One region of the Streptomyces sp. NPDC039424 genome, then DNA from elsewhere that is predicted to be linked to it. Evidence: predicted binding sites of a transcription regulator. Region 1 holds the regulator's gene; each other region holds the start of a gene.
What was found. The regulator HrcA, encoded in region 1, represses chaperone genes, less so after heat shock. The targets are predictions, from matches to a motif close to TTNGCACTCNGNNNNNCNGAGTGCNAA.

Region 1 (6,375 bases):
CCAGGGTGAGGGTTCCGGCACGGCGCAGGGAGTCCAGTACGTCCCGGCTCGGCACGCCGAAGTGGAAGGAGACCACCGCCACCGGGTTGTCGAGCAGCACGGCGAGCTTGGCGTCGTAGCCGTCGTCCCGGCCGCTGTCCGGGTCCCCGAGCTCCGTCTCGTACCAGGCGGCCTCGCCGGCCAGCTGGTGGGCGTAGACCTCGACCGCGCCGGACTCGGCGTACTCCGGCTGCGGCATGAAGAGGTTCACGCCGAAGGGGCGGCCGGTCAGGCTCCGCAGCTGCTTGATCTCCTGGTACATGCCGTCGGCGGTCTTGTACCCGGCGGCGAGGAACCCGAGTCCGCCGGCCTCGGAGACGGCGGCGGCGAGCTGCGGTACGGAGACACCGCCCGCCATGGGGGCCTGCACGATCGGATGTGGGAAGAGATCGGTCAGTGCGGAGGACATGACGGCATGTTGTCACGTCCTCCGAACAAGTCCGAATCCGGCCGTCCTCTGGCATATCCCAGCGGCATCGTCAGCGGTCAGACCCCCTACGGAGGGGCGTCAGCGCCCGTTGAAGGCGTCCTTCAACCGCGAGAAAAGCCCCTGCTGCCCAGGCTGACTGTGCCTGCCCGGGGGCAACCCCCGGACCCCCGGCCAGGTCGCTCGGCAGCCGCATCCCAGCTCGCGTCAGCGCCCGTTGAAGGCGTCCTTCAACCGCGAGAAAAGCCCCTGCTGCCCAGGCTGGAACTGACCCTGCGGGCGTTCCTCTCCGCGCAGTTGGGCCAGTTCGCGCAGGAGGCGTTCCTGTTCGGGGTCGAGCTTGGTCGGGGTGGTGACCTCGACGTGGACGATGAGGTCGCCCCGGCCGCCGCCGCGCAGGTGGGTGACGCCCCGGCCGTGCAGCGGGATCGACTGGCCGGACTGGGTGCCTGGCCGGATGTCGACCTCCTCCATGCCGTCCAGCGTCTCCAGCGGCACCTTGGTGCCGAGGGCCGCCGCCGTCATCGGGATGGTGACCGTGCAGTGCAGGTCGTCGCCGCGCCGCTGGAAGGTGGAGTGGGGCAGCTCGTGGATCTCGACGTACAGGTCACCGGCCGGACCGCCGCCCGGGCCGACCTCGCCCTCGCCGGCGAGCTGGATGCGGGTGCCGTTGTCGACACCGGCCGGGATCTTCACGGTCAGGGTCCGCCGGGAGCGGACGCGGCCGTCGCCGGCGCACTCCGGGCACGGCGTCGGCACCACGGTGCCGAAGCCCTGGCACTGCGGGCACGGGCGCGAGGTCATGACCTGGCCCAGGAAGGACCGGGTGACCTGCGACACCTCACCGCGGCCACGGCACATGTCACACGTCTGGGCCGAGGTGCCCGGCGCCGCGCCCTCGCCGCTGCAGGTGTTGCAGACGACCGCCGTGTCGACCTGGATGTCCTTGGTCGTGCCGAAGGCCGCCTCGTCCAGCTCGACGTCGATGCGGATCATCGCGTCCTGGCCGCGCCGGGTGCGCGAGCGCGGGCCGCGCTGGGACGCCGTACCGAAGAAGGCGTCCATGATGTCGGAGAAGTTGCCGAAGCCACCGGCCCCGAAGCCGCCCGCACCGGCGCCGCCGGACTGCGAGAGCGGGTCGCCGCCGAGGTCGTAGACCTGCTTCTTCTGCGGGTCCGACAACACCTCGTAAGCGGCGTTGATCTCCTTGAACCGCTCCTGGGTCTTCGGATCCGGGTTGACGTCCGGGTGCAGCTCGCGCGCGAGCCGCCGGAAGGCCTTCTTGATCTCTTCCTGCGACGCGTCGCGGCGCACGCCGAGAACGGCGTAGTAGTCCGTGGCCACTTACGACTCCGCCAGGATCTGTCCGACGTACCGTGCCACCGCTCGTACCGCTCCCATCGTTCCCGGGTAATCCATGCGGGTCGGTCCGACCACGCCGAGCTTGGCGACTGCCTCGCCGCCCGAACCGTAACCGACCGACACCACGGACGTGGAGTTGAGTCCCTCATGGGCGTTCTCGTGCCCGATGCGCACCATCACGCCCGAATCCTTCGCCTCGCCCAGCAACTTGAGGAGCACGACCTGCTCCTCCAGCGCTTCGAGCACCGGCCGGATAGTGAGGGGAAAGTCATGTCCGAAGCGGGTGAGATTGGCGGTGCCGCCGATCATCAACCGCTCCTCGTTCTCCTCGACCAGTGTCTCCAGCAGGGTGGAGAGCACCGTCGAGACCGTACCGCGATCCTCCAGGTCGAAGCCCTCGGGGAGGTCCTCGACCAGCCGCGGCACATCCGCGAACCGGCGACCCGCGACCCGGCTGTTGAGCCGTGCGCGCAGGTCCGCCAAAGACGCCTCGCCGAACGGCGCCGGACAGTCGACCATCCGCTGCTCGACCCGGCCGGTGTCCGTGATCAGCACGAGCATCACGCGCGCGGGGGCGAGTGAGAGCAGCTCCACGTGCCGCACGGTCGAGCGGGTCAGCGAGGGGTACTGCACGACGGCGACCTGCCGGGTCAGCTGCGCGAGCAGCCGCACCGTACGGGCCACGACGTCGTCGAGGTCGACGGCGCCCTCGAGGAAGTTCTGGATCGCCCGCCGCTCGGGGGCGGTCATCGGCTTGACGCCCGCGAGCTTGTCGACGAAGAGCCGGTAGCCCTTGTCGGTGGGGATGCGCCCCGCGCTGGTGTGCGGCTGCGCGATGAACCCCTCGTCCTCCAGGGCCGCCATGTCGTTGCGGACGGTGGCCGGGGAGACGCCGAGGTTGTGCCGCTCGGTGAGCGCCTTGGAGCCGACCGGCTCCTCGGTGCCGACATAGTCCTGGACGATGGCGCGCAACACCTGAAGCCTGCGTTCACTCAGCATTCCGCGCACACCTCCAGATGTCGTCCCCGCGGCCCTGGTCCTGGCACTCTGAACGTCCGAGTGCCAGCATTCCCCGGCCCAGTGTACGGCCGTGGGGTACACCCCGGGCAAGGCCGGTCCGGTGCCGCCGTGCCCGGGACCAGTGTCCTCGCTAGCGTCGCGGTATGACGGTGACTTGGGAAGAGCTGGGATGGGAGCGGGTGGCCGCCGGGATCGGGCGGTGCCGGCTGCCGGGCTGGGACTGCACGGCGGGGCTGGTCCTCGGGGAGGGCACGGCACTGGTGGTGGACGCCGGGTCGAGCCTCGCCGAAGGCGCCCGGTTGCGTGCGCAGGCGCAGGAGCTGGCCGGCCGCCGTGTGACCCATCTCGCGCTCACCCACCCCCACTTCGACCACGTGTTCGGGGCGGCGGCCTTCGCGGGCGCGGAGCTGTTCGCCGCGGTGGGCATGGACACGGTGCTCGGGTACGAGCGCGAGGAGCTGCGCCTGGACGCCGTCCGCAACGGCCTGCCCGTGGCGGAGGCGGACGAGGCGGTGGACTCGCTGCCCGCACCCCGCCACCTGGTCTCCGGCGAGTGGACGCTGGACCTCGGCGGCGGCCGGCAGGCGCTGCTGGCCAACGTGGGCCCCGGGCACACGGGCCACGACCTCGCGATCCTGATCCCCGGCGACCCCGAGGTGGTCTTCTGCGGCGACCTGGTCGAGGAATCCGGCGAGCCCCAGGCCGGCCCCGACGCCGTACCGTCCCACTGGCCCGCCGCCCTCGACCGGCTCCTCGACCTCGGCGGCGAGGACGCGCTGTATGTGCCCGGTCACGGAGCGGTGGTCGGCGCGGCCTTCGTCCGGGCGCAACGCGACGCCCTGGCAGCCCGGTTCGGCGTGTCGTGAGCCCTCGGCGAGCGCTTCTCCTATCGTCGTCCGAATGCGCCAGTACTCCGCCGACCTGACCCCTCCGTGGAAGAAGCCCCAGCCCGTGCCGGAGGTCCCGGCGGAGCCCGGCCTGGTGGTCGAGGAGCCGGGCACCGGCTTCTGCGGCGCGGTGATCCGCTGCGAGGCGGGCACGGTGACCCTGGAGGACCGCTTCGGCAAGCACCGGGTCTTCCCGCTGGAGCCGCGCGGGTTCCTGCTGGAGGGCCGCGTCGTGACGCTCGTGAAGCCCTCTTCCGGTCCGGTGCGTCCCACCCGTACCGCCTCCGGTTCGGTCGCCGTACCCGGCGCACGCGCCCGCGTGGCCCGCGCCGGGCGCATCTACGTCGAGGGGCGGCACGACGCGGAACTGGTCGAGCGGGTCTGGGGCGACGACCTGCGCGTCGAGGGCGTGGTCGTGGAGTACCTGGAGGGCGTGGACGACCTGCCGGCCGTCGTGGCCGAGTTCGCGCCGGGGCCGGACGCCCGTCTGGGGGTGCTCGTGGACCACCTGGTGCCGGGCACGAAGGAGTGGCGCATCGCGGAGTCGGTGACCAGCGAGCACGCCCTGGTCGTCGGTCACCCGTACATCGACATCTGGGAGGCGGTGAAGCCGTCGTCCCTCGGGATCGAGGCCTGGCCCAGGATCCCGCGCGGCCAGGACTGGAAGACGGGGGTGTGCCGGGCGCTGGGGTGGCCGGAGAACACGGGGGCCGCCTGGCAGGGGATTCTGTCGCGGGTGCGGTCCTACAAGGACCTGGAGCCGGAGTTGCTGGGGCGGGTGGAGGAGCTGATCGACTTCGTCACGGCCGGCGGTGCGGCCTGACGTCCCTGATCAGTCCACCAGGTCCCGGACCACGGCATCCGCCAGCAGCCGCCCCCGCAGGGTGAGCACCGCCCGCCCCTCCTCGTACGGCCCCGGCTCCAGCAGCCCGTCCGACAGGGCCCGCCGGGACGCGGCCAGCCCCTCCTCCTTCAGCAGGGAAAGCGGCACGCCCTCCAGAAGCCGCAGCTCCAGCAGGATCCGCTCCACCCGCCGGTCCTCGTCCGAGAGCAGCTCCCGCCCGGCCCCCGGTGAGCGGCCGGAGGCGAGGGCCGCCGCGTACGCCCCCGGATGCTTCACGTTCCACCAGCGGACGCCCCCCACGTGGGAGTGCGCCCCCGGCCCCGCGCCCCACCAGTCGGCGCCCCGCCAGTACAGCTCGTTGTGCAGGCAGCGGCCGGATTCCGAGGTGGCCCAGTTGGAGACCTCGTACCAGTCGAAACCGGCCGCCGACAGCTTCTCCTCCGCGATCAGATAGCGGTCCGCGTGCACGTCGTCGTCGGTCATCGGGACCTCGCCCCGGCGGATGCGGCGCGCGAGCTGGGTGCCCTCCTCCACGATCAGGGCGTACGCCGAGACGTGGTCCGGCCCGGCGCCGAGGGCCGCGTCGAGCGAGGCCCGCCAGTCGTCGTCCGACTCGCCGGGGGTGCCGTAGATCAGGTCGAGGTTGACGTGCTCGAAGCCCGCCGCACGGGCCTCCGCCACGCAGGCCTCGGGGCGGCCGGGGGTGTGGGTGCGGTCCAGGACCTTCAGCACGTGCTGCCGCGCGCTCTGCATGCCGAAGGAGATCCGGTTGAAGCCGCCCTCCCGCAGCCGCGCGAGGTACGCCGGGTCCACCGACTCCGGGTTCGCCTCCGTGGTGATCTCCGCGTCCGCCGCCAGGCCGAACTCGTCACGGATCGCGGCCAGCATCCGTACGAGGTCCTCGGCGGCCAGCAGCGTCGGAGTGCCGCCCCCGACGAACACGGTGCGGACCTCGCGCGGGTCGTCGCCGAGCACCTTGCGGGCCAGGCGGATCTCGTCGGTCAGGGTGTCCGCGTAGTTCTCGCGGGAGGCGAGCACGCCGCCGGTGCCGCGCAGCTCGGTGGCGGTGTAGGTGTTGAAGTCGCAGTAGCCGCAGCGGGTCGCGCAGTACGGAACGTGCAGATAGAACCCGAGGGGTCGGTCGGCGGCCCCGGCGAGCGCGGACGCGGGCAGCGCGCCGTCGGCGGGGACGGGCTCGCCGTCGGGGAGTGCGGAAGGCATGTCCTCCATTGTCCAGCACCGGCAGGGTTGCTCCGCTACTCCGCCTGTAGCACCAGCAACGCCAGGTCGTCCTCCGGCAGCCCGCCGCCGAACTCGTGCACCAGCCGCCGGATCCGCTCCGCGATCAGCTCGGCGCTCAGCCCCACGCACCCGGAGAGGGCCCGCGCCAGCCCGTCGCCGTCGTCGAACTGGCGGGAGCCGGAGCGCCGCTCGGTCACTCCGTCGGTGACGCACAGCAGGGTGTCGCCGGGGCGCAGCTCGAAGGTCTCGCTGGTGTACGTCTCGTCCTCGATGACCCCGAGGAGTGTTTGCGGCTTCGCGACCGTACGGACCTCGCCGCCGGGCCCGAGGAGCAGCGGCAGGGGGTGTCCGGCGGAGGCGAGGGTGCAGCGGATGCCTCCCTCGAAGGGGGCCAGCTCGCCGTACAGCAGGGAGAGGAAGCGGGTCTGCGGGCCGTCGCCGGGGGCGACCGGGCGGCCTCCGGCGACCAGGGCGCGGGCGGCGGCGTCGGCGGCCTCGGTGGCGTCGTCGAGGAGGAGCTGGTTGAGGCGGTCCAGGACGTCGGCGACCCGGTA
Region 2 (6,375 bases), on a different contig from region 1:
GAGGGCGGCCGAGACCAGGTCGGCGGGGTGGTCGCGGCGCAGCCGGGTGGCGACGGCGAGTTCGTCGGCCGGGGCGGTGCCGCGAACCGCGTCGAGCAGGGCGCGGCCCTCGGGGGTGAGCAGGGAGTGGAAGGGGAGCTGGTCGTTCACCGGCTCATTGTGGGCCAGTCGGTGGATGGTTCGCCTCCGGTGGCGGTGTCGGGCCCGGTCGGGTCCGGGGCTCTGCGAGGATCCGGCACCATGCGAGTAGTAGTACAAAATGACAAAAATGGTGCGCGCTGGAGAAGAGCGGCCGTCCGGGGCGGCCTCGCCTCACTCGCCGTGACCGCCCTCGTCTCCGGCTGTACGGTGCCGGGCCCGGAGCCGGGCGCCCGGCCCGCCCCGGGCCAGCAGCACCAGCGGACCCCAGCCGAGGCCCTGGACAACTACGCCTCCCGGCTGGGCGCCTCCCGCGCCGCCCTGGTCGCCGCCGCCCGGCGCTGGGGCCTGGAGAGCGTGCCGCTCACACCCCCGGCGCCGCCCGCCCACAAGCCGAGGATCACCCCCCGCGACGGGTTCGAGGTCGACGGGCAGGAGGAACTGCGTCTGCCCCCGGTCTTCACCACGATCCCGACCAAACAGAAGGTCGTCTTCCTCACCATCGACGACGGCGCCGAGAAGGACCCGGCCTTCCTGCGCATGATGAGCGACCTGAAGATCCCGTACACCGCCTTCCTCAGCAACTACCTGGTGAAGGACGACTACGGCTACTTCCGAAGGATGCAGGCCAAGGGCGTCACCCTCAACAACCACACCCTGACCCACCCCTACCTGCCGGGTCTGTCCTACGAGGAGCAGAAGGACGAGATCTGCGGCATGCAGCGGGTCATGCGCGAGCAGTTCGGCAAGCGCCCGTCCGTCTTCCGCCCGCCCTACGGCAACTACAACGGGGACACCCTGCGGGCCGCGAAGTCCTGCGGCATCGCATACGCGCCGATCTGGAACGAGGAGGTCTTCGTCGACCACTGGGAGTACCGGGAGGACGACCAGAGGCTGCGCCCCGGCGACATCGTGCTCTCCCACTTCCGGGGACGGGACGACTGGCAGGGCACGATGCCCGACATGGTCCGCCGGTTCCTGAACAAGATCACCCGCGAGGGATACGCGGTGGCCCGCCTGGAGGACTACCTGTGAGGCGGCGGGGGCGGCCACGCCGGGCCCTGACCGCCGCCGCACTCACCGGGACCGCGCTCCTCCTCACCGGCTGCGCCCAGTCCGTCGACCCCATCGAACGCCTGGGCGAGAAGGCGGCCCAGCGGGTACGGCACCAGGCGCCCGCCCGTGACATGGCCTACCGCCACTGGGGCCTGCGGGCCCCGCTCGCCCCGGCCCCGAAACCCCCGGCCCGCCTCCCGGCCCGCCGCCGGGCACCCCGTGCGGAGGGGCCGCCCCTGCCCCCCGTCGTGGACCGCGTGGCCACCCGCGACAAGGTCGTCTTCCTCACCTACGACGACGGCGCCGAGAAGGACCCCCGCTTCGTCGACATGGTCCGCGAACTGCGCCTCCCGGTCAGCATGTTCCTCACCGACAGCGTCGCCGGCCCCGGCTACGGCCACTTCGCCCGCCTCCGGTCCGCCGGCGCCGGCGTCCACAACCACACCCTCGACCACCCCGCCATGGCCGGACTGCCCTACGCCGGCCAACGCGCCGAGATCTGCGGCCAGCAGGAGAGGCTCAGGTCCCGCTTCGGCGTGCGCCCCCGCCTCTTCCGCCCGCCCTACGGCACGTACGACACCACCACGCTGCGCGCCGCCGCCGACTGCGGGGTCTCGGCGGTCGTCCTGTGGCGGGTGTCCATGACGGCCGACGACCTCACCTACACCGAGGGCGACCACCACCTCCGCCCCGGCGACATCATCCAGGTGGGCGCCGACGAGTCCACCGGCCCCACCCTGAAGGAACGCACGGCCCGCCTCCTGCGCAGGGTTCAGGCCCAGGGGCTGACGGTGGGCCGTCTGGAGGACTACCTCTGAGGGCACTTCGCAAGCGCCGGTCCGCATCGGCCGGCACCCCGCGCACGTCGCACACACGCACGACAAAACCACCATTACCGCGGACGCGCCGCACGGCAATTGGCACTCCGCTTGACCGAGTGCTAATCGCGGTCATAGTCTCGGGTCTGGCACTCCCCCCTGGAGAGTGCCAACAAAGCGACGGGCAGGTCCGGCACCCGCGACGACGGATCGACCTGGTCGCCACCTCAGACAGTTAACCCCGTGAGATCTCCGAAGGGGGAGGTCGGATCGTGACGACCGCCAGCTCCAAGGTTGCCATCAAGCCGCTCGAGGACCGCATCGTGGTCCAGCCGCTGGACGCCGAGCAGACCACGGCCTCTGGCCTGGTCATCCCGGACACCGCCAAGGAGAAGCCCCAGGAGGGCGTCGTCCTGGCCGTGGGCCCGGGCCGCTTCGAGGACGGTAACCGTCTTCCGCTCGACGTCTCCGTCGGCGACGTCGTGCTGTACAGCAAGTACGGCGGCACCGAGGTGAAGTACAACGGCGAGGAGTACCTCGTCCTCTCGGCTCGCGACGTGCTCGCGATCATCGAGAAGTAGTTCACCCGAAGCATCTGCTGTAGAGCTGCGCCCCTGGCCCCCGCGACCAATAACAAGCCGGGCGCCCGGGGCGCAGTCTCTTTTTCACCTAGATTTCCGAGAGGGCTCCCGCTGCCATGGCGAAGATCCTGAAGTTCGACGAGGACGCCCGTCGCGCCCTCGAGCGCGGCGTCAACAAGCTCGCCGACACGGTCAAGGTGACGATCGGCCCCAAGGGCCGCAACGTCGTCATCGACAAGAAGTTCGGTGCTCCGACCATCACCAACGACGGCGTCACCATCGCCCGCGAGGTCGAGGTCGAGGACCCGTACGAGAACCTCGGTGCCCAGCTGGTGAAGGAGGTGGCGACCAAGACCAACGACATCGCGGGTGACGGTACGACCACCGCCACCGTGCTCGCTCAGGCGCTGGTACGCGAGGGCCTGAAGAACGTCGCCGCCGGTGCCTCCCCGGCCGCCCTGAAGAAGGGCATCGACGCCGCGGTCAAGGCCGTCTCCGACGACCTGCTCGCCTCGGCCCGGCCGATCGACGAGAAGTCCGACATCGCCGCCGTCGCCGCGCTGTCCGCCCAGGACCAGCAGGTCGGCGAGCTCATCGCCGAGGCGATGGACAAGGTCGGCAAGGACGGTGTCATCACCGTCGAGGAGTCCAACACCTTCGGTCTGGAGCTGGACTTCACCGAGGGCATGGCCTTCGACAAGGGCTACCTGTCGCCGTACTTCGTGACGGACCAGGAGCGCATGGAGGCCGTCCTGGAGGACCCCTACATCCTCATCAACCAGGGCAAGATCGCCTCGATCGCCGAGCTGCTCCCGCTGCTCGAGAAGATCATCCAGGCGAACTCCTCCCGGCCGCTGCTGATCATCGCCGAGGACGTCGAGGGCGAGGCCCTGTCGACCCTGGTCGTCAACAAGATCCGCGGCACCTTCAACGCCGTCGCCGTCAAGGCCCCCGGTTTCGGCGACCGCCGCAAGGCGATGCTGCAGGACATGGCGGTCCTCACCGGCGCCACCGTCATCTCCGAGGAGGTCGGCCTCAAGCTCGACCAGGTCGGCCTGGACGTGCTCGGCTCCGCCCGCCGCATCACCGTCACCAAGGACGACACCACGATCGTCGACGGCGCCGGCAACAAGGAAGACGTGACGGGCCGCGTCGCCCAGATCAAGGCCGAGATCGAGAACACCGACTCCGACTGGGACCGCGAGAAGCTCCAGGAGCGCCTCGCGAAGCTGGCCGGCGGCGTGTGCGTGATCAAGGTCGGCGCCGCCACCGAGGTGGAGCTGAAGGAGAAGAAGCACCGTCTGGAGGACGCCATCTCCGCGACCCGCGCCGCGGTCGAGGAGGGCATCGTCTCCGGTGGTGGCTCCGCTCTGGTCCACGCCGTCAAGGTCCTCGAGGGCAACCTCGACAAGACCGGCGACGAGGCCACCGGTGTGTCGGTCGTCCGCAAGGCCGCCGTCGAGCCGCTGCGCTGGATCGCCGAGAACGCCGGCCTCGAGGGCTACGTCATCGTCTCCAAGGTGGCCGAGCTCGAGAAGGGCAACGGCTACAACGCCGCCACCGGCGAGTACGGCGACCTGGTCAAGGCCGGCGTCATCGACCCGGTGAAGGTCACCCGCTCCGCCCTGGAGAACGCCGCCTCCATCGCCTCCCTCCTCCTCACGACCGAGACCCTGGTCGTCGAGAAGAAGGAAGAGGAGGAGCCGGCCGCCGGTGGCCACGGCCACGGCCACGCCCACTGACGTACGTCGGTAAGCGCTGAGTGAAGGCCCGGCACCTCTGAGGGGGTGCCGGGTTTTCGCGTCCCTGTGGAACATCTGTGCGCCAGGATGGGCGCATGATGCGTACCGCGCGAGTCCTGCCGCTGTTGCTCCTCCTCCCCGCGCTGCTCACCGGCTGCGGCACCGAGAAGGCGGCCACCGGAGCCGGGGACTCCCCGTCTCCCACCCCCGACACGTCCGAACTCGACGCCCGCGTCCGGGCGTTGGGGGTCGCGCCCGAACTCGTCTATGTCACCGAGGTGTCCGGCTTCACGCCCGCCCAGCAGTCCGTCGGCGTGAACGGGGACGACGGCTTCTCCGTCTCCTACTGGTCGAAGGACGGCGGCATCCTCCACCTCTACGTCGACCGGGGCGCGGTGACCACCGCCGCCTGCCCGAAGCAGGAGGAGTGCGTGAGGCCGCAGAAGGATCAGATGGTGCACATCAGCGGCGAGAAGGTCACCCGCAAGGTCCTGCGCGAGGCGGCCCGCAACGTTCACCGCCCCTCCGCCGCGGAGCTCGCCGCGCTGCTGCCATCACCGGCGCCGACACCGACCGAGCCGGTACGCCGCGGCGACCTTCCCTCGTACGGGGACGGGGCGCCCGACAACAGCGTGGGGGAGGGCGGCTAGAGGCCGCGCGGGTGGCCACCCGCGACCACCCGCGCGTCCGGGCTGCCGAGGGATCCCCCTCCGGGCCCGTACGGGGGCTACCGCTCCAGCGCGTCCAGCGCACCCAGCTGCTGCAACAGCCCGAGCTGGTCGTGCTGCCACCAGGTTTCCGCGATCTTCCCGTTGTCGCCGAACCGGAACAGCGTCATCCCTGTCATGGTGACCTGCTCACCCGTCGGCGCGATCCCCAGGAAGTCACCCTTGTGCGTGGCGTTCCACGTCCAGCGGGCACAGGCCTGGTCGCCCTGGGCGATCACGTCCTCGACCGTGAAGGTGAAGTCGAAGGCGCCGCGCCACATCCGGTACTCGCTCCGGGCGGAGTCCAGCCCGATCGTGTCCTGCGGGTTGATGGGATCGTGGCTGTGGATGTCCTCGTCGAGCAGGTCGTTGAGCGGCGGCAGGTCGCCCGGGGTCGCGAGCGCCTGGAGGAACCGGCGCACCATGTCCACCGACAACTGCTCGTCCCGCACCACGTCCAGATCGGTGAACGTCGGCATCTCGTCGCACAGGGCGACCATGTCCCGGAAGATCCGGTCGGTCTCCGGGAGGTTCGAGTTGCGCATCGCCTCCTCGTACGAGGGGAACTCCACGACTTCGACGATGTGTGACGCGTCCGAGCGGTCCTTGCCGACCACCGCGTGCGTCGCGGTCCGCTTGCCCTTGGTCTGCTCGACCCAGTCGTCCATGAGCCGGTTCATCTCGTCCAACCGGCTGGTCCTGCACTCGATGAGCTGTACGAAGGTCATGACGCCGCCTCCGGCCCCCCTGGTCCGGTCTGGTCACACCCATTTTCCCACTGGAACGGCGGCGTCACCCGTCCGCTACTGGGGCCCGTACTTGCGCCCGGTCTTCGAGGTGACTCCGCCCAGCAGCCCGCGCGGCGCCACCTTCACCAGTCCCATCAGCGCCTTGTAGCGCGGATCCGGGACGGACAGCGACTTCCCGCGCGCCAGATCCGCCAGCGCCGCCGCGACCAGCTTGTCCGCGTCCAGCCACATCCACTTCGGGATGTTGTCCGTGCCCATCCCGGCCCGCTCGTGGAACTCGGTGCGCACGAAACCGGGGCACAGCGCCATCAGCCGTACGCCGCTGCCCGCCAGGTCCCGCGCCGCGCCCTGCGTGAACTGCACGACCCACGCCTTGGACGCGCCGTACGTGCCGCGCGGCACGAAGGCCGCCACCGAGGCCACGTTGACCACCCCGCCGCGCCCGCGCTCCCGCATCGCCCCGGCCGCCGCCGACGTCAGCCGCAGCACCGCCTCGCAGTGCACCTTGAGCATCCTCAGCTCATCGGCCATCGACACGTCGAGATAGCGGCCCTTGTTGCCGAAGCCGGCGTTGTTGACCAGCA
Region 3 (6,375 bases), on a different contig from region 1:
GCGAGCTGCTCCTCGCCGTGGAAGCGGGGGACTCGGCCGCTCTGACCCGCCGACTCGTGGCCGACGTACGTCCCCTCGGTGACGATCAGGCCCACACCGGCGGCGGCGCGACGGGCGTAGTACGACAGCACGTCCTCGCCGGGGATGCCGCCCGGGGAGAACTTACGGGTCATCGGCGCCATCGCGATGCGGTTCGGGACGGTCAGGCCGTTGATCGTCGTCGGCCGGGACAGGATCAGCGCCGCGCGGGCGGCGGACTCGGTGGCGGTGACGGTCACGTGGGGGCTCCTCAGGGTTGACCAGTCGGTATGTGCATACGCATGCAGTAAAACCGACTCGTCCGGCGCGGCATTCCGGCCGCGCTGTGATCCCGGACACGCCCGAGGGCGGCACCCCCTGTCTCCAGGGAGTGCCGCCCTCGGTCTCGTACAGCGATGAACTCGTGATCCCGGTGAGGATCAGAAGTCCATGTCACCGCCCGGCATGCCGCCACCGGCGGGCGCGGCGGCCTTCTCCGGCTTGTCGGCGATGACGGCCTCGGTGGTGAGGAACAGCGCGGCGATGGAGGCGGCGTTCTGCAGCGCGGAACGGGTCACCTTCGCCGGGTCGATGATGCCTTCCTTGACCAGGTCGACGTACTCACCGGTCGCGGCGTTCAGGCCGTGGCCCGGGGTCAGGTTGCGCACCTTCTCCACCACGACACCGCCCTCGAGGCCGGCGTTGACGGCGATCTGCTTCAGCGGGGCCTCGAGCGCGAGCTTCACGGCCTGGGCGCCGGTCGCCTCGTCACCCTCGAGCTCCAGCTTCTCGAAGACGGCGGTGGCCTGGATGAGGGCCACGCCACCACCGGCGACGATGCCCTCCTCGACGGCCGCCTTGGCGTTGCGGACGGCGTCCTCGATGCGGTGCTTGCGCTCCTTGAGCTCCACCTCGGTGGCGGCACCGGCCTTGATGACCGCGACACCGCCGGCGAGCTTCGCCAGGCGCTCCTGCAGCTTCTCGCGGTCGTAGTCCGAGTCGCTGTTCTCGATCTCGGCGCGGATCTGGTTGACCCGGCCGGCGACCTGGTCGGCGGAGCCGGAGCCGTCGACGATGGTGGTCTCGTCCTTGGTGATGACGACCTTGCGGGCGCGGCCCAGGAGGTCCAGGGTCGCGTTCTCCAGCTTGAGGCCGACCTCCTCGGAGATGACCTCGCCGCCCGTGAGGATGGCGATGTCGCCGAGCATGGCCTTGCGGCGGTCACCGAAGCCCGGGGCCTTGACGGCCACGGACTTGAAGGTGCCGCGGATCTTGTTGACGACCAGGGTCGACAGGGCCTCGCCCTCGACGTCCTCGGCGATGATCAGCAGCGGCTTGCCCGACTGCATGACCTTCTCCAGCAGCGGGAGCAGGTCCTTGACCGAGGAGATCTTGGAGTTGGCGATCAGGATGTACGGGTCGTCGAGGACGGCCTCCATACGCTCCATGTCGGTGGCGAAGTACGCCGAGATGTAGCCCTTGTCGAAGCGCATACCCTCGGTGAGCTCCAGCTCCAGACCGAAGGTCTGGGACTCCTCGACGGTGATGACGCCTTCCTTGCCGACCTTGTCCATGGCCTCGGCGATGAGCTCGCCGATCTGGGTGTCGGCGGCGGAGATGGAGGCCGTGGAGGCGATCTGCTCCTTGGTCTCGACGTCCTTCGCCTGCTCCAGCAGGGCGGCGGAGACGGCCTCGACGGCCTTCTCGATACCGCGCTTCAGGGCCATCGGGTTGGCACCGGCGGCCACGTTGCGCAGGCCCTCGCGGACCAGCGCCTGGGCCAGGACGGTCGCCGTGGTCGTACCGTCACCGGCGACGTCGTCCGTCTTCTTGGCGACTTCCTTGACCAGCTCGGCGCCGATCTTCTCGTACGGGTCCTCGAGCTCGATCTCCTTGGCGATGGAGACACCATCGTTGGTGATCGTGGGGGCGCCCCACTTCTTCTCGAGGACGACGTTGCGGCCCTTGGGGCCGAGCGTCACCTTGACGGCGTCCGCGAGCTGGTTCATGCCGCGCTCGAGGCCGCGCCGCGCCTCCTCGTCGAACGCGATGATCTTGGCCATGTGAAGTGGTCCCTCCAGGACTGGGGGTGATTCCTTCGGACCGCGCCCGCGCCCGCGACGGACGGCTCGCGGACCCCGTGGTTCCTTGCCCCACTTGGCCTGCGGGCCTCACCGACCCGGTCCTTCGCTGTCACTCTCACCTTCAGAGTGCTAACGCCAATGATTAGCACTCGGCATGGTCGAGTGCAAGCGGCTACCAGGGTTTGGGCGGGGCGCTCCGCCGCGCGCGAACAGGGGTGCGCCCCCGCCCGGACAGGGCGAAGGGCCCGCACCCCGAGAGGCACGAGCCCTTCACTTGTATTAACGTTCAGGCGGTGACGCGAACCATGTCGGCCTGCGGACCCTTCTGGCCCTGCGAGATCTCGAACTCGACCCGCTGGCCCTCTTCCAGGGTGCGGTAGCCGTCCATCTGAATCGCGCTGTAGTGGACGAAGACGTCCGCACCACCGTCGACCGCGATGAAGCCGTACCCCTTCTCCGCGTTGAACCACTTGACGGTGCCCTGAGCCATGCCTAACTCCCCTATTACTGGCCCTTGCACAGATCCACACTTCGCGGATCCGGGTCAGACCTCACCCCCCATGGATTGGGGGCGTGCGCCGGAACGCGTCGACCGCGGCTGAATGTATCTGTCCAACTGCCGTCTGCAACAGGTCAATCGGACGAGAAATCCGGACGGGCCCGGTCGGGAATCTGCCAAAAATTCGGCTGAATTCAGGGCAAGTCGGGCTACACAAAAGCCTCAAAAGGCGCAAAAGACCCGCACACTTTGGCTACATCTTGTCGGGCGCGCGGCATGAATCCAGGGTCACCGACCCGGAGATCAGGAGCGGGTTCCCCAACTGTACCGCGCTCAATCACACTGAATTGCCCCCTCCGTTTCTCTCACGGAGGGGGCAATTCGATGAACTCTCGGTAACTGGCGTTACCGACGGTAATTGATCAATCTTCAATCAGCCGCCGGCGACGGCCGGAATGATCGACACACCCGCGCCGTCCGGGGTCACCGTCTCCAGTCCCTGCTCGAAGCGCACGTCGTCGTCGTTGACGTACACGTTGACGAACCGGCGCAGCTTGCCCTGGTCGTCCAGGACACGCGCGGCGATACCCGTGTGGTTCTTCTCCAGGTCGGCGATGACCTCGGCGAGGGTCGCGCCGTCGGCCTGGACCTCGGCCCGACCGCCGGTGTAGGTGCGCAGGATGGTGGGGATGCGGACGGTCACGCTCATGCGAGGCCAGCCTCTCGGAAGGAGTCGAGGTTCGGGCGGATCGTAGCGGTCAGGCCGGTGCCGGCCACCGCGTCCAGGGTCTTGAGGCCGTCGCCCGTGTTGAGGACGACCGTCGTCTTGGTGGGGTCGAGGACACCGTTCTCGATCAGCTTGCGCGTGACGCCCACGGTCACGCCACCCGCGGTCTCCGCGAAGATGCCCTCGGTGCGGGCCAGCAGCTTGATGGCGTCCACCACCTGCTCGTCGGTCACGTCCTCCACCGCACCGCCGGTGCGGCGCGCGATGTCGAGGACGTACGGGCCGTCGGCCGGGTTGCCGATCGCCAGCGACTTGGCGATGGTGTTCGGCTTCTGCGGCCGTACGACGTCGTGGCCCGCCTTGAAGGCGGTCGACACCGGGGAGCAGCCCTCGGCCTGGGCGCCGAAGATCTTGTACGGCCGGTCCTCGACCAGCCCGAGCTTGATCAGCTCCTGCAGACCCTTGTCGATCTTGGTGAGCTGCGAGCCGGAGGCGATCGGGACGACGATCTGGTCGGGCAGCCGCCAGCCGAGCTGCTCGCAGATTTCGTACGCCAGGGTCTTGGACCCTTCCGCGTAGTACGGCCGCAGGTTGACGTTGACGAAGCCCCAGCCCTCGCCCGCCGGGTCGCCGATCAGCTCGGAGCAGAAGCGGTTCACGTCGTCGTAGTTGCCCTCGATGCCGACGAGCTCGCCGCCGTAGACCGCGGCCATGACGACCTTGCCCTGCTCCAGGTCGTGCGGGATGAACACGCAGGAGCGGAAGCCGGCCCGGGCCGCCGCGGCACCCACCGCACCGGCCAGGTTGCCGGTGGAGGAGCAGGAGAGGGTGGTGAAACCGAAGGCGCGCGCCGCCTCCAGTGCCTGTGCCACCACACGGTCCTTGAAGGAGTGCGTGGGGTTGCCGGAGTCGTCCTTCACATACAACCGCGACGCGTTGATGCCGAGTTCACGCGCGAGGTTGTCGGCCTGGACGAGCTGGGTCCAGCCGGGGTTGATGTTGGGCTTGGTCGCCACGTCCGCCGGGACGGGCAGCAGGGGTGCGTAGCGCCAGATGTTCGCGGGTCCCGCCTCGATCCGTGCCCGGAGCTCCTCGGTGTCGTACGCCGAGAAGTCGTAGGCGATCTCCAGCGGGCCGAAACACTCCTCGCAGGCGAAGACCGGTCCGAGCGGTACCCGGTGGCCGCACTCACGGCAGCTCAGCGCCGCGGCGGGGCCGAGGTCTACGGTGGAGTCGGTGGTGCTTGCAACAGTCTGCACAGCCATGTGAGGCGAGGCCCTTTCTCCTCATCTTCCTCACGACGCATCTCGCCGTGAGACGGATTTGGCACCTTCCCTAGCCGGGAGCCTCGCGGAAACGATCGAAAGCGATCGGAAACGATCTACGAGAACCGACTGGAGGGTTGCCGGGGCTTCATCGGGCCGTGTCCCTCTGCCCCTCTGGATGAGCGGTATGCGGTTGTGAACGACGACGACCTCGGACATGCGATGGTCATCCGCGTTGTTCAAGACTGTAACCGAAGGCCAGGACAGTTGAGATAGTCGTCCGAACCGCGAGACAACAGTGAGGAGCCGCAGACTGTGCTGGAAGAAGTCGAGCGCTGGCTGAGCACCCGCTCCTGGTCCGTGACCGATCGCCCGCTCCACCGGCTCCTGGCCGCCAAGCAGCGCACGGGCCAGTCGGTCAGTGTCGTGCTGCCCGCGCTCAACGAGGAGGAGACGGTCGGGGACATCGTCGCGATCATCCGTCACGACCTCATGCAGCAGGTCCCGCTCGTCGACGAGATCGTCGTCGTCGACTCCGGGTCCACCGACCGCACCTCCGAGGTGGCCGCCGCCGCGGGCGCCCGGGTCGTCCACCGCGACGACATACTGCCGCGGATACCGGCCGTGCCCGGCAAGGGCGAGGTCCTGTGGCGCTCCCTGCTGGTCACCGGCGGGGACATCGTCTGTTTCATCGACGCCGACCTGAAGGAGTTCTCCTCGGACTTCGTCTCGGGGATCGTCGGACCGCTGCTGACCGACCCGGAGGTGGACCTGGTCAAGGGCATGTACGACCGTCCGCTCGGCGGGGCGGCGGGCCAGGGCGGCCGGGTCACCGAGCTGATGGCGCGCCCGCTGCTGAACATGCACTGGCCGCAGCTGGCCGGGTTCGTGCAGCCGCTCGGCGGCGAGTACGCGGCCCGCCGGACGCTGCTGGAGCGGCTGCCCTTCCCCGTCGGCTACGGCGTGGAGCTGGGCATGCTGGTCGACGCGCTGCACCTGGTGGGCCTGGACGCCCTCGCCCAGGTGGACGTGGGCGTACGCAAGCACCGGCACCAGGACGGGCAGGCGCTCGGCCGGATGGCCGCCGCCATCTACCGCACCGCCCAGCTCCGTCTGGCCCGCGGCCATCTGATCCGGCCCTCCCTCACCCAGTTCGAGCGGGGCGAGGAGGGCTTCGAGCCGCGCACCTTCTCCGTGGACACGGAGGAGCGGCCGCCTATGACGGAGATCGCGGAGTACGCGGCGCGTCGGGTGGCCTGACCCACGTTTGAGCGTTTCCGGGCCGGGCTAGGTTGAGGCTTATGGCTTCCACGCACGGTGCTGAGGTGCTGGTCGCGTCCAACCGCGGCCCGGTTTCGTACGAAGTCCGCGAGGACGGTTCGCTGCACGCCAAGCGGGGTGGCGGCGGGCTGGTCTCCGGGCTGTCCGCGATCGGTTCGGGCGCCGACTCCCTGTGGGTGTGCGCCGCGCTGTCCGACGGCGACCGCGAGGCGGTACGGCGCGGGGTGGGCGAGCCCGGCGTGCGGATGCTGGACATTCCGGCCGACGTGTACGCCGACGCGTACAACGGCATCGCCAACTCGGTGCTGTGGTTCGTCCACCACATGCTGTACCAGACCCCGCTGGAGCCGGTCTTCGACGCGGAGTTCCGCCGCCAGTGGGCGTCCTACCAGGCCTACAACCGGGCCTTCGCCGAGGCACTGGCCCAGGAGGCGGCGCAGGGCGCGGTGGTCGTCATCCAGGACTACCACCTGGCCCTGGCCCCCCGGATGCTCCGGGAGC

Region 2: groES (co-chaperone GroES) is a predicted target of HrcA. The motif match lies at 2,112-2,138, and genes of this name have one in related genera.
Region 3: groL (chaperonin GroEL) is a predicted target of HrcA. The motif match lies at 2,245-2,271, and genes of this name have one in related genera.

What each region holds. Positions count from the first base shown of each region.
Region 1 is NZ_JBVKAI010000004.1:546,438-552,812, reverse strand. It holds gene ACZ7L0_RS13745 (nitronate monooxygenase) at 1-448, opposite strand, end outside; gene dnaJ (molecular chaperone DnaJ) at 674-1,810, opposite strand; gene hrcA (heat-inducible transcriptional repressor HrcA) at 1,811-2,827, opposite strand; gene ACZ7L0_RS13730 (MBL fold metallo-hydrolase) at 2,992-3,714, shown strand; gene ACZ7L0_RS13725 (DUF3097 domain-containing protein) at 3,749-4,558, shown strand; gene hemW (radical SAM family heme chaperone HemW) at 4,568-5,800, opposite strand; gene ACZ7L0_RS13715 (SpoIIE family protein phosphatase) at 5,836-6,375, opposite strand, start outside.
Region 2 is NZ_JBVKAI010000002.1:604,162-610,536, reverse strand. It holds gene ACZ7L0_RS07615 (class I SAM-dependent methyltransferase) at 1-150, opposite strand, end outside; gene ACZ7L0_RS07610 (polysaccharide deacetylase family protein) at 241-1,173, shown strand; gene ACZ7L0_RS07605 (polysaccharide deacetylase family protein) at 1,170-2,012, shown strand; gene groES (co-chaperone GroES) at 2,285-2,593, shown strand; gene groL (chaperonin GroEL) at 2,710-4,335, shown strand; gene ACZ7L0_RS07590 (membrane lipoprotein) at 4,431-4,985, shown strand; gene ACZ7L0_RS07585 (ester cyclase) at 5,063-5,770, opposite strand; gene ACZ7L0_RS07580 (SDR family NAD(P)-dependent oxidoreductase) at 5,846-6,375, opposite strand, start outside.
Region 3 is NZ_JBVKAI010000018.1:40,838-47,212, reverse strand. It holds gene ACZ7L0_RS33500 (NADH:flavin oxidoreductase) at 1-278, opposite strand, end outside; gene groL (chaperonin GroEL) at 459-2,081, opposite strand; gene ACZ7L0_RS33490 (cold-shock protein) at 2,389-2,592, opposite strand; gene ACZ7L0_RS33485 (MoaD/ThiS family protein) at 3,035-3,310, opposite strand; gene thrC (threonine synthase) at 3,307-4,593, opposite strand; SAM riboswitch class I at 4,612-4,778, opposite strand; gene ACZ7L0_RS33475 (glucosyl-3-phosphoglycerate synthase) at 4,909-5,853, shown strand; gene ACZ7L0_RS33470 (alpha,alpha-trehalose-phosphate synthase (UDP-forming)) at 5,895-6,375, shown strand, end outside.